3 regions of the Rhodococcus sp. PSi06 genome follow, and region 1 is predicted to be linked to each of the others. Evidence: predicted binding sites of a transcription regulator. Region 1 holds the regulator's gene; each other region holds the start of a gene.
The links. Region 1 encodes LexA, which represses DNA repair genes until DNA is damaged. Its sites were predicted from a motif close to CGAACANNTGTTCG; they were not measured.
Positions count from the first base shown of each region.

Region 1 (4,059 bases):
ACCACGTACGCAGAGAACATCGGCGTCATGGCAGCCACGCGCGTCTATTCGACGGCCGCGTACTGGGTCGCCGCTGCCACCGCGATAGTGCTGGCGTTCTCTCCCAAGTTCGGTGCCCTGATCTTCACCGTCCCCGACGGCGTCATCGGGGGAGCGACCCTGGTCCTGTACGGACTCATCGGGCTGCTGGGCGTTCGGATCTGGACCGACGCCAAGGTCGACTTTGCCGATCCGGTCAACCTGATCGTCGTCGCCGCGGCGCTCGTCGCGGGCATCGGCGACCTCACGCTGTCGGTCGGATCGGTCGAACTGGGCGGGATCGCGTGGGGTTCGCTCGGCATCCTGCTCGGCTATCCGATCGTCTCGGCGCTCGCGAGAAGCACCGCGAACCGGCGGACTTAGCGGGGGCGGTCACGGATCGCGCACGTTTTGGTCATCGACCCCCGGTATACCGCGAACGTACTGTTGAACGGTGACGTCAGTCGCACCGACGACCGCGCTGTGACACCCCTTTCTCGTGGTCGACGACGGTGCGCATCGAACAAGGAGATCTGCGTGGACCGCACACTTTTCGAGCCCGAGCACGAGCTGTTCCGGGAGTCGTACCGGAAGTTTCTCGAACAGCACGTAGCGCCCAACCATGCCAAGTGGGAAGAGCAGAACATCGTCGACCGCGGTGTCTGGGTAGAGGCCGGCAAGCAGGGCTTCCTCGGAACTGCCGCACCGGAGGAGTTCGGCGGCGGCGGCGTCAAGGACTTCCGCTACAACGCCATCGTGACCGAGGAAACCACCCGCGGCGGCTACAGCGGCATCGGCTTCACGCTGCACAACGACGTCGTCGCGCCGTACTTCATCGAACTGGCCAACGACGAGCAGAAGCAGCGTTGGCTCCCCGGATTCTGCTCGGGTGAGCTGATCACCGCGATCGCCATGACCGAGCCGGGCACCGGAAGCGATCTGCAGGGCATCAAGACCAAGGCCGTGCGCGACGGCGACGACTGGGTCCTGAACGGATCGAAGACGTTCATCACCAACGGGATCAACGCCGATCTGATCATCGTCGTAGCGTGCACCGACCCCGAGAAGGGTGCCCAGGGCTTCAGCCTGCTGGTAGTGGAGCGCGACATGCCCGGTTTCGAGCGGGGACGCAACCTCGACAAGATCGGCATGAAGGCCCAGGACACCGCCGAACTCAGCTTCACCGACGTTCGCGTGCCCGCCGCCAACCTGCTCGGTGAAGAGGGCATGGGCTTCATCTACCTCATGCAGAACCTTCCCCAGGAACGCCTCTCGATCGCCGTGGTTGCAGCAGCGGCCATGGAATCGGCACTGGACATGACCATCCAGTACTGCCGCGACCGCAAGGCGTTCGGGAAGTCGATCGGCAAGTTCCAGAACACCCGATTCGTGTTGGCGGAGTTGGCCACCGAAACCACCGCCACTCGAATCATGGTGGACAAGTTCATCGAACTGCTCAACGAAGGCAAGTTGACAGTCCAGGAAGCCGCGATGGCGAAGTGGTGGACCACCGAGAATCAGGTCAAGCTGATCGACCGGTGCCTGCAGTTGCACGGCGGCTACGGCTACATGAAGGAATACCCGATCGCCAAGGCCTACATGGACTCTCGCGTCCAGACGATCTACGGCGGCACCACCGAGATCATGAAGGAGATCATCGGTCGCGGACTGAACCTCTGATTCGTCCGAACCTCCGATCGGTAGACGCTCGACACGGCAAGGGCCGCAGCACATGTGCTGCGGCCCTTCCCGTGTCACTGCCGAAGCAATTCCTACAGCTTGCGCATCACGGTGACTACCTTGCCGAGGATGGCGGCATTGTTACCAGGAATCGGCTCGAACAGTGGGTTGTGCGGCAGCAACCACACCTCACCCTTCGACCGCTTGAACGTCTTGACGGTGGCCTCACCGTCGATCATCGCGGCCACGATGTCTCCGTTGTCTGCCACGGACTGCTGGCGAACGACGACCCAGTCACCGTCGCAGATCGCTGCATCGATCATCGATTCACCGACGACCCTCAGCAGGAACAGCGAACCCTGACCGACCAACTCGCGGGGGAGCGGGAACACATCCTCGACGGCTTCCTCGGCGAGGATCGGTCCACCGGCGGCGATCCGCCCCAGCACCGGTACGAACGTCGGAGTCGGCAGGCGATCCTGATCCTCGGACGAACCGTCGACCGCAGCGGCAGCCTGATCTGCCTGCACCTCGTCGAGACCGCGAACGTCGACCGCGCGGGGGCGATTGGCGTCGCGCCGCAGGAATCCCTTCCGCTCCAGGGTGCGGAGCTGATGAGCAACGGACGACGTGGACGTCAGGCCGACGGCGTCCCCGATCTCACGAATGCTGGGCGGGTAACCGCGCTCGGTCACCGAAGCCCGAATGACCTCGAGTACCTTCCGCTGTCGCTCCGTCAGGCCGGCGCTGATGTCGGTGCCGACTTCCATGGCCTTGGGCGTCGGCTCCGCGGCGGGCTTCGCGGCCGCGGCCTTGGTGGTCGCGGAACCCGGCGTCTTCGAACCCGTCGTCTTGGAACCCGTGGTCGACCTCGTCGAGGTCTGGTCCTTCATGCTGTCGGCCTCCTGCTGATGTCCTGGATCCGGTCTGCGTGATGAATTCTGCGCGGACTGGAGTTGATGGTGTCGACTCGTGTGGCGTGTGGTTTCTGACACGAATCTAGCGTGTATCAGCTGTTGAATCAAACATCTGTTCGACTCGTGTCGCGTTTTCTACAGACTTTGTCGGAGGCTCGTGATAGAACTTCGAACAAGCGTCCATCGAACGCCTGATCGAAAAAGCGATCCAACGAGCGAAGACGAGGTTCCGATGACCATCACCACCGATCGCCCCACCACCGTAGGTGTCCGTACCCGGTCCACTGGCGTCGAGCGTCGTCGACGTGCTCGTCCCGCGCTGCGCAATTCCCCCGCGACGCGGACTTCTCTCCAGACGCGGAGTTCTCTCGAGACGCACGGAGCACAGACGTCAGCGTGCCTGCCGGTTCTGGAGCCGTCCTGGACCGACGTCACCGACCGCGAGGCCGCCGATCGCGCCTTCGACGAGACCTCGGCGCACTTCGCCGGTCAGCCGGTGCGGATGCGATCGCTGGTGCTGTGGATGCTGGCAGTCGTCGTCGTCGCCGGTGGCCTGATCGGAATCGCGAACGTGCGAGCCGCAACACCCGATGCGGGACAGCCTGCCGGTGTGGTCGAGGTTCACGATGGAGCTGTGGTCGAGTACGCGCCCGGCAGATGACCACCGGCCCCAGTGCACGCAGAATGACTGAGTATCCTCGACTGACTGCCCCGACACGAATGTTCGACGTCGGTGCATCGGCTACGACGGAGGCTCCCACATGCATTGCCCGTTCTGCAGGCACCCCGACTCACGCGTGGTCGATTCGCGTGAAATGGACGAGGGGCAAGCAATTCGGCGGCGTCGCTCATGCCCCGAGTGTGGTCGACGATTCACCACGGTCGAGGCTGCAGTGCTGGCCGTCGTGAAGCGCAGCGGGGTCACCGAACCGTTCAGCCGTGAAAAGGTCGTCAAGGGAGTACGTAGAGCCTGCCAGGGCAGGGATGTCGACAACGACGCACTTAACCTGCTCGCTCAGCAGGTGGAAGATGCCATCCGCGCTGCCGGTTCCGCCGAAATTCCCAGCAACGAAGTGGGACTGGCCATTCTGGGTCCGCTACGTGACCTGGACGAGGTCGCGTATCTGCGATTCGCCTCCGTCTATCGTTCCTTTAGCTCGGCCGAGGATTTCGAGAAGGAAATACGTGAGCTGCGCAAGCACCGAGAGTCGGCCGACGTCGACTGACAGCCCAGCGCGTCAGCGGGCCTGATCGGAGATCGCCTTCTCGATGCGCTTCTCCGAGACCGGATATGCAGTGCGAATTCCTTGCGCGAACAGCCCTACCCGCAATTCTTCGATCATCCAGAACAGCTCCTGCACGCCTGCGCTGTTCTTTCGGCTCTCCGGGAGCGAATCCAGCAGCCTTCCGTACGAGGCGTAGACGCGGTCGAGTACATCCATCG
Region 1 covers NZ_JBHNYO010000005.1:265,223-269,281, forward strand. The annotation lists gene ACFI9K_RS09380 (uracil-xanthine permease family protein) at 1-402, shown strand, start outside; gene ACFI9K_RS09385 (acyl-CoA dehydrogenase family protein) at 556-1,698, shown strand; gene lexA (transcriptional repressor LexA) at 1,791-2,468, opposite strand; gene ACFI9K_RS09395 (hypothetical protein) at 2,848-3,276, shown strand; gene nrdR (transcriptional regulator NrdR) at 3,377-3,841, shown strand; gene hrpA (ATP-dependent RNA helicase HrpA) at 3,854-4,059, opposite strand, start outside.

Region 2 (4,059 bases), on a different contig from region 1:
CCTGCGGCGAACCCCAGTGACCGTCGGGGCCCTCGTGGTCCGGGATCGAGATGGTCCACCCGCGACGCAGAGCGTGGAGTACCAGCAGGAACTCGAACTGCGGAACAGCGCCGAAAGCCTTCGAGCCACGACGGAGCGCGTACGACGGAAAGCACGAGGACGCGACCCCGTCGATGGCGCACTGATACGACAGCAGTACCGGTTCGGCGTTCTGCGGGCGCAGCACCGTCGTGACGCTGGCCTGCGGTAGACCGCCCAGATCAGCGGTGCGGTAGAGCAGTTGCCAGGCATCGACGTGCTGGTGCACGCGTCCGAACATCGCCACCTCGACCGGTCGTACCTTGAGAACCGTGCCGGGCAGAGCCGCTTCGTATCCCTCGGGCGCGGCGTAGAACGGATCGTCCTCGGGCCTGGTCGCGTCGTCGCAGCTGGGCCACCGTTCCATCGGCCAGGACTGTTCGTCCTCCATCGATCTGTCGACGCTCATATCCCACCGCTTCTTGTCCGAGTCTCTCCGTCACACTAACTTGCCCTGTATCGCCCCATTTCATGCAGCCTGCTGCCAGTTGGTGATCAGAACATCGGTCGCGTAGCTCAGGTCGAGGCCTTCTCCGCCCCAGTTCGGATCGATGGCGTCGGGTGCGATATCGCCGTACCGTCGTCGAAGTTCGTCGGCGTCACCGGACATCGCCGGCGCGTGAATCATCGCGATTCCCGAAGGGTGATGAAACGAGAAACGTTGATCCCCCAGGGCATCTACGAAGAAGTAGCCGTCGTGCAGTGCGCGATGATGTTCGCCGCACAGCAAGACCAGGTTGTCCAGTGACGTCGCGCCTCCCCGTGAGCGGTAGGTGACGTGATGAGCATGCAGAAATCGAGTGCGCCCGCAACCGGGAGCCGTGCAGCAGCGGTCTCGAATAATCAACTGGCGCAACTGACTTCGGCTCGGAACTTTGGCAGTCGGACTCCACCGCACGGTTTTGCCCAGGCGGCCGTGCCCGATCGTCCGCATGACGGCAGAGCACAGCACCTGAGCCAAAGTCTCGTCGTCCAGCCCTGGGCCGTCGTCGAAATGGGCATGATCATGACCTGCTTCGTCGATGCCGCCGATGTGCACCAGCACCTCCGCGGCAGGCGAAACAACCGGCGAGTCCAGCGCATCGCACACCATCTCCGCCATCGCGATCATTGCCGGGACCGGATTGGGAGGCGCAGGGGCGGCCCGATCGGCGTCCGCTTCGTCTTCGGTTCGGGTCCGCTCGTATTCGGCCCTGGTCAACGCGGCCAGAAGCCGTTTGCCGTCCTCCGGACGGAACCGCGCCGTGAGTACCAGCGACCCGTCGTCCTCGTCCCAGCGCCACCGCCCCACGGACGGATCCATGGCGACACCGTTGCCCCTGGTCGGGCGCATCGCTTTCTTCAGACCACGGCAGAGCCGTTCGATGTGCGCGGCGGGGGCATCGAGCGCTTTCTGCAGCAACGACGCCTCGTTCTCGGCCGTGGCCACCCGCGTCATCGCCCGCACCTTCGAGTAGGAGACGGTTCCGCTCAGATAAGCCGAGGTGATCAACGGCAAATCTCGCATCGCTTTGGCCACCCGTACCTGCTCACGAGCGGTGTGCAGATCGACTCCAGCGCGCCAGGACAACCAATGCGCACACGACCTGACCTCCCATCCCGCCCAGCCGCACCTTGCGTCGAACTCACCCACCAAGATCAGATACTGAGCCGATGCTGCCGCGATCTGACCTGCCAAAGCGCAGATTTCGGTCTCGATTTCCTTCGTCTCGATCCGCCCCGCCTCGGATGCCTGCTCGGACATGTCGATCATGAACGCCCCCATTCATCGAATGCATGTTCGATGAAGGTACGACAGGGTACCGACAGAAACACTTTCCGTGGACCGACCCGTCCCCGCGGGGACGTTTTTTCTCTTGCTTTCTCGCCGCGGGGCCCGATACTGACACCAGATGCTGGATCCGACCGAAGGGTGGTGCAGCCGTGGACAGTACCGACACCTGGGGCATTCCCAGCGCAGAGTTCCTGCGGTGGTATCTGCTGGCCGCGTTCCTCGCAGTGGTTCTCACGGTGGCCGGCAACTGGATCGCCGCACACCGGTCCGTTCCCGCCTCTCCGACCGGACGGGTGCTCACGCCGCCCGAGGTCGGGGCACTGACCAACGACACCCAGGCGGTGATGGCGTCACTGGCCATTCTGCGCGGTGCGGACGTGATCGACTCGAGGGGCAGAGTGCGGCGCTCACTGACCGCCACCGAGCGGACGCATCTGGACTGGTTCACCCGAACCGTCCTCGAACGCCTCGGAAGCGGGAAGGCACCTCTGGTTCGATCCCGGTTGGTGACGAACATGTCCGGGTCGTGCGCGCAGCTGCGCAGTGCGCTCGTCGACGAAGGCTTGATGCATGGCTCGGCAGAGCGTCCGATGCTTGCGCGAGCGTTCCCCATCCTGTTCGTCGCCGGTGTCGGCATCGTTCGTATCGTCGTTGGCAGTGCACACAATAAGCCGGTGTGGTTCCTCGTCGGAATCGTTCTCGTGCTGCTCGCGCTGCTCCCCGTTGCCGTCCGCAGACCACGGCGTACCGCCCTCGGGGATTCGGAGCTCCGCCGACTACGCGTCGAGAACGACTACCTCTCTCCGCGCTCGCGACCGTCGTTCACCGCATACGGGCCGTCGCGTGCGGGCATGTCGGCTGCTCTTTTCGGAGCAGGAGCACTGATGGTGCTCGATCCAGCCATGGCCGGCGCGCTCAGCTACGGCACCGCACATGCCGGCGGTGCGGCATCGTTCGGCTTCGGCGGCGAAAGTGGTAGCAGCGGGGGCGACGGCGGCGGCAGTAGTTGCGGAGGCGGCGGCTGTGGCGGCGGCGGGTGCGGCGGATGAGTACCGAGACCGTGCCGGTCGGGCTCGGAATCGGTTGGCGCTCCGAGGTTTCGGGAATTATCTCGAAATTGACGGGGCTTGCGTTCTGCGAGGTGATTGCCGAGTCGATCGGAGACCACGTCCCGGAGCGCCTCACCGCGTTGGGCGTCCCTGTCATCACCCATGGAATCGGTTTGTCGCTGGGCGGTGCCGAGCCGGTGGAGCACAATCGAATAGCAAATCTGCAGCGGGTGGCCTCGCTGCTCGGGTCCCCGATCGTGAGCGAACACATCGCCTTCGTTCGAGCCGACGGAATCGAGGCCGGGCATCTGCTTCCGATGCCGCGGACCCGCGACGCCTTGACGGTGCTGATCGGCAACATCGCGCGGACACAGGACGGGTTGACCGTTCCGCTGGCGGTGGAAAACATTGCGGCCCTCTTCGATTGGCCGGAGGACGAGCTGACCGAAAGCGAGTTTCTCGCCGAACTCGTCGAACGCACCGGAGTCCGCCTGGTCTTGGACATCGCCAATGTCTACGCCAACGCACGCAACCGAGGCCGTGACCCCTGGACCGAACTTTCCCGGCTGCCTCTGGACCGAATTGCCTACTGCCACATTGCGGGAGGCACAGTTATCGAGGGCGTCTACCATGACTCGCACACCGCGGCGGTTCCCGAGGAGGTGCTCGAGCTACTGCGAACGTTCACCGCAGCCGGGCACCGCGCCCCACTCACGCTCGAGCGTGACGGACACTACCCACCCGAGGTCGAGTTACTGGACGAACTCGACGCGATCGCCGATTCGGCAGGACTGACACGAATCACCCCGGAGCGCGTGCTGGGCCCGGCGGTGTGAGCGAGGAGCTGGCCCGCCGCCAGAAAGAGCTCATCCGGGCGCTCGTGGCAGGTGACCCGCTGCCCCCGGGGTTCGATCCGGCCACCATCGACACCGCTCGAACTGCCCTCCTGCGCAAGCGGGCAGCCGAGATCGCGGCCCAGTACCCAGCTCTGCCGTCGGCGCTGGGAGATCGGTACGACGAGCTCTTCCACCGATGGGCCGCTACCCGTCCCAAAGTGTCCACCAGCGCCGACACCCGCGCGTTCTACGAGGCGATGCGTGATGCCCGGGAGCTGACCCCGACACATCCGACATCGGAGGGGCAGCGAATGCCCTACAT
Region 2 covers NZ_JBHNYO010000007.1:32,493-36,551, forward strand. The annotation lists gene ACFI9K_RS10815 (lipase family protein) at 1-487, opposite strand, end outside; gene ACFI9K_RS10820 (HNH endonuclease signature motif containing protein) at 548-1,831, opposite strand; gene ACFI9K_RS10825 (TIGR04222 domain-containing membrane protein) at 2,002-2,901, shown strand; gene ACFI9K_RS10830 (MbnB/TglH/ChrH family RiPP precursor modification enzyme) at 2,898-3,737, shown strand; gene ACFI9K_RS10835 (molybdopterin-dependent oxidoreductase) at 4,049-4,059, shown strand, end outside.
Region 2: a site for LexA is predicted at 1,848-1,861, ahead of ACFI9K_RS10820 (HNH endonuclease signature motif containing protein). Genes of this name have one in related genera too.

Region 3 (4,059 bases), on a different contig from region 1:
GCGACGATCCAACGCTTGGCGACCTGTTCGATCGGCAACTCGTCGGCGGCCTTCTCCATTTCCATCGGGTCGTCGATGGAGTGCTTCTGCTCCGGCGTCAGCGACAGCGGTGCCCAGAAGCGGCAATTTTCCAGTGCCAGTTCAGGATCGGTGTCGTAGCTGATCTTGATCTCGATCATCTTGTCGATCTCGCCCGCATCGCGCTCTGCCTTGCCCGCGCCCTCTTCGACGGCTGGAAGCAGCTTGTCGGTGTAGAGCTCCATGCCCTTGCCCGAGGTACAGATGAAGCCGTCGCCCGCGCGCCCTGCATACCGCGCGACGACGGGTCCGCCGGCCGCGATGTAGACCGGGATGCCGCCCTCGGGAACGTCGTAGATCGACGCGCCCTTGGTGGTGTAGTACTCCCCCTCGAAGTCGACGCGATCGCCGAGCCAGAGCTCGCGCATCAAGCGCACCGACTCACGCAGCCGTGCAAAACGTTCCTTGAACTCCGGCCACTCGCCGGTGAATCCGGTAGCGATCTCGTTGAGTGCCTCGCCGGTTCCCACGCCCAGCATGATGCGTCCGGGATAGAGACATCCCATCGTGGCGAACGCCTGCGCGATGACCGACGGGTTGTAGCGGAACGTCGGCGTCAGCACCGAAGTACCGAGCTGAATCGTCTTCGTCCGCTCACCGACGGCGGTCATCCAGGCCAGCGAAAACGGGGCGTGACCGCCCTCGTGACGCCACGGCTGAAAGTGGTCACTGACGGTCGCGGAATCCATACCGTGCTGCTCGGCGAGAACACCGAGTTCGACGAGCTCCCGCGGCCCGAATTGCTCCGCCGATGCCTTGTACCCGAGCTTGAGACCCTGCGCCACGCCGAACTCCTGTCGTTGGTCGTCTAGTACTTCGATTGTGCACCCGTAGCGGTTGGCGCTGCGCCCCTAGGGTCATTCCGCAGGCTCCACTCCCCACCCGAGGGTCATTCCGTAGGCTGCACTCCCCGCCCAAGGGTCATTCCGCAGGCTCCACTCCCGCTACTGGATCCCCAGAACCGTGACCACGGCAGCCAGTACCGCGACGGCCGCAATTCCGACCGCGAAAATCCACAGGTCACGGGATTCCGGCATCGGCGCTCCACTTTCGAGGGCGGCGCGCACCCGCATCCATCTCCGCAGTCCGACCACGGGTGCGGCGGCGGACAGTGCGATGAGGATCAGTCCGAGTGCGGTGCGCACCCAGCCGGTGCTGAACTCCGGAACCAGGTGAACGATGGCGATCCCGCCCGCGAGCAAGCCGAGTGAGGTGCGTAGCCAGGCAAGAAAGGTGCGTTCACTGGCCAGAGTGAATCGCTCGTCGGGGCGAGTCACGCGGGAGCGGTGATGCGCTCGCGGATGAGACGGGCAACCAATTCAGGATTGTCGGGGGTGAAGACCAGAGAGATGCGGCGAATGGTGAGCACCACTGCAGTGTCCTTCTTGGGACGCAGGACGTCCAGCGGGAGCCACTGGTCTGTTGTCGAGGCGCCCCACAGCCGCCAACGTCCGTTCCAGTTGCCCAGCACGGCGGTGTCGACGGCGCGGATGTCGCCGTAGGGGACGAACTTCTTCGTGGCGAGGGGGAAGTAGTAGTGCCTCAGCGTGACGCCGAACTGGTCGAGTAGAACCAGCCCGTCGTCATAGATGACGTCGCGATTTATTTGCACAGGTAACGATAAATCTCCGAGACGTGAGTGCACAACGGCGGCCTTGATTTCGCGCATCTCGCCGATTCATAGCCGCTTTCGGTCCCGTGCTGTTTGCTTCACTTTTCTGTCGGTGGGTCGAGTTACTGTTCTTTTTGTTCGAACATGTGTTCTTGTTTCGGGTCACCGGGGGGTGAAGATCATGGCCGTACCGACCGTGTCAGTGGATGCGTTGGTCGCTGCTGCGCGGGAGGAAAATCGGCAGGCCGCCCGCAAGATAGCCGCGTGCTACCGGGTGCATTGCGAGTGGATCACCCACGATTCCAAGCACAAGCACTACAGCCGATATGGACGCACCGAGATGGCCGTCGCGTTGGGCTGCTCGGCGACGGTCGCCGAGGCGTATGTCTCGGTCGGGGTCGCCCTGCACACCCGCCTCCCCCTGGTGAAGAAGGCATTCGAGTCCGGGGAAATCGACCTCCCGCGCATTCGGACGGTGTGCCGAATCCTCGACAACCTCTCGGACGACATCGTGATCTCCGTCGAGGACGAGATCGTCGAAGCGGCCCGACGGTCCTCGCCCGGTCCCCTGGAGAAAGAGATCTGGGACATCCTGCTGCGAGTGGCACCGGAGGAAGCAGCAGCACTACGGGAGTTCGCGAAACGATTCCGGCATGTCTCCTACAGCCCCGCCGGTGAATTGGCGCGCATCCGAGCGGAACTGACCGCCCCCGAAGCTGCTGCGGCGTGGCAGCTGCTCGAGGAGATGGCCGACACGCTCTGCCCGAAAGATCCGCGCGGTAAGCAGGAACGTTTGTGTGATGCGTTCATGGCCCGCATGCACGGCGTACCCCGACTGGTGTGCCGATGCCAACGCGAGGACTGCCCGAAAGCCGATGCAGCATTGCCGGATCGTCGGGTGCCGCTGACGATGATCACCGTCGACATCGCCACCCTCCTCGGGCTACTCGCCAATCCGGCGTACCTGGCCGGGCACGGATCCATCGACCCCGACCTCGCGCGGGAGTTGGCGCGCAACAGTCAGTGGCAGATCCTGCTCACCGACGCCGTCACCCTCGCCGAGAAACTCGGCCTCGCCCACCAGAACCCGGACACCGGGGAATGGGAACGACGCACGAACGACGAAAACTCAGGGACGGCAACAGAATCCGAGACAGACACACACACGAACGTAGGTTCGGCTGCCGATTCTGATGAAACAGGGTCGGCGGCGAATTCTGGGGCAGAGGCTGCTTCCTCGACCGAACAGATTTCGACCAGTTCGCCTGCACCGGCACACGTGCCGGGGAACACCTCGGCACCGGCACCAGTCGCACCGACAGACGAAGTCGACCAGACCGAGGAAGGCAGCCGGTCCGAGGACAACGACAAGACCGAGGACAACGACGAGACCGAGCAGGACGGCCGGTCCGAGGAGAACGGCGAGACCGCACCCGCAGCAGCGTCCGCCCCGTCAGCAACCCCGCATCCACAGAGACCCGATCCCGTTCGGAGACACGCAGCAACTCGCGCTACGGCACCGCTGACCGACCCGCCATCGGATCCGATACTGCGAGCCGACCCAGAGGCAGCAGCAGTGCCGGTCCCCGCCTCAGCTCCACGCGCACCTGAGCACTGGACGAATCCTGCACCTGACCCTGCACCGAAATATAGCGAACACCGCTCGCCCGCAACAACATCCGCTACGCCAGCAGCCGAAGGCCCGGCACCAGGACTAGACTCGACCGCCGCTGCCAGCATTGACCGACATCAGCGCCGCCTGGGATCACTGGCCTCCGCTGCGGCTCGGTTCTGCACCCACACACCCGTAGGCAAGGGCACACGGCACAGCTCTGCCCTCGATCCGGCCGCTCACAACCGCTCCGCCGGCACGTCGATCGGCGCATCAACAGTGCGCTCACCGGCAGACATCTACCTCGGCAACGCATCCCTCGCCGCAGCCCTGGAAGCCGCCATCGCCGCCGACCCCACCCTCGGAAAATCCATCGGACGCGACCCGCTCACCGACCGCGCCCTGATCTACCGACCCGATGCCCTCACCACCGCCGCAGTCCGACTCCGCGACCGACACTGCCGCTTCCCCGACTGCCACCGACCCGCCGCACACTGCCAACTCGACCACATCATCGCCTTCGACCACACCAACCCCCGCGGCGGAGGCTGGACCACCATCAACAACCTGCACTGCCTCTGCGAATACCACCACACCGTCAAAACCGCCGGCTACTGGAAAGCCGTCATGCTCCCCGGCGGCGCGATCCTCTGGACCTCCACCTCGAAAACCACCCGAATCACCCTGCCCGCGAACGGCACAGCCGTGCCCGTCATCGGCAACGACCTCCGCCCACACATCCCCACCAAGCCGAGAC
Region 3 covers NZ_JBHNYO010000014.1:149,704-153,762, forward strand. The annotation lists gene fgd (glucose-6-phosphate dehydrogenase (coenzyme-F420)) at 1-863, opposite strand, end outside; gene ACFI9K_RS18825 (YidH family protein) at 1,023-1,355, opposite strand; gene ACFI9K_RS18830 (hypothetical protein) at 1,352-1,690, opposite strand; gene ACFI9K_RS18835 (HNH endonuclease signature motif containing protein) at 1,872-4,059, shown strand, end outside.
Region 3: a site for LexA is predicted at 1,830-1,843, ahead of ACFI9K_RS18835 (HNH endonuclease signature motif containing protein). Genes of this name have one in related genera too.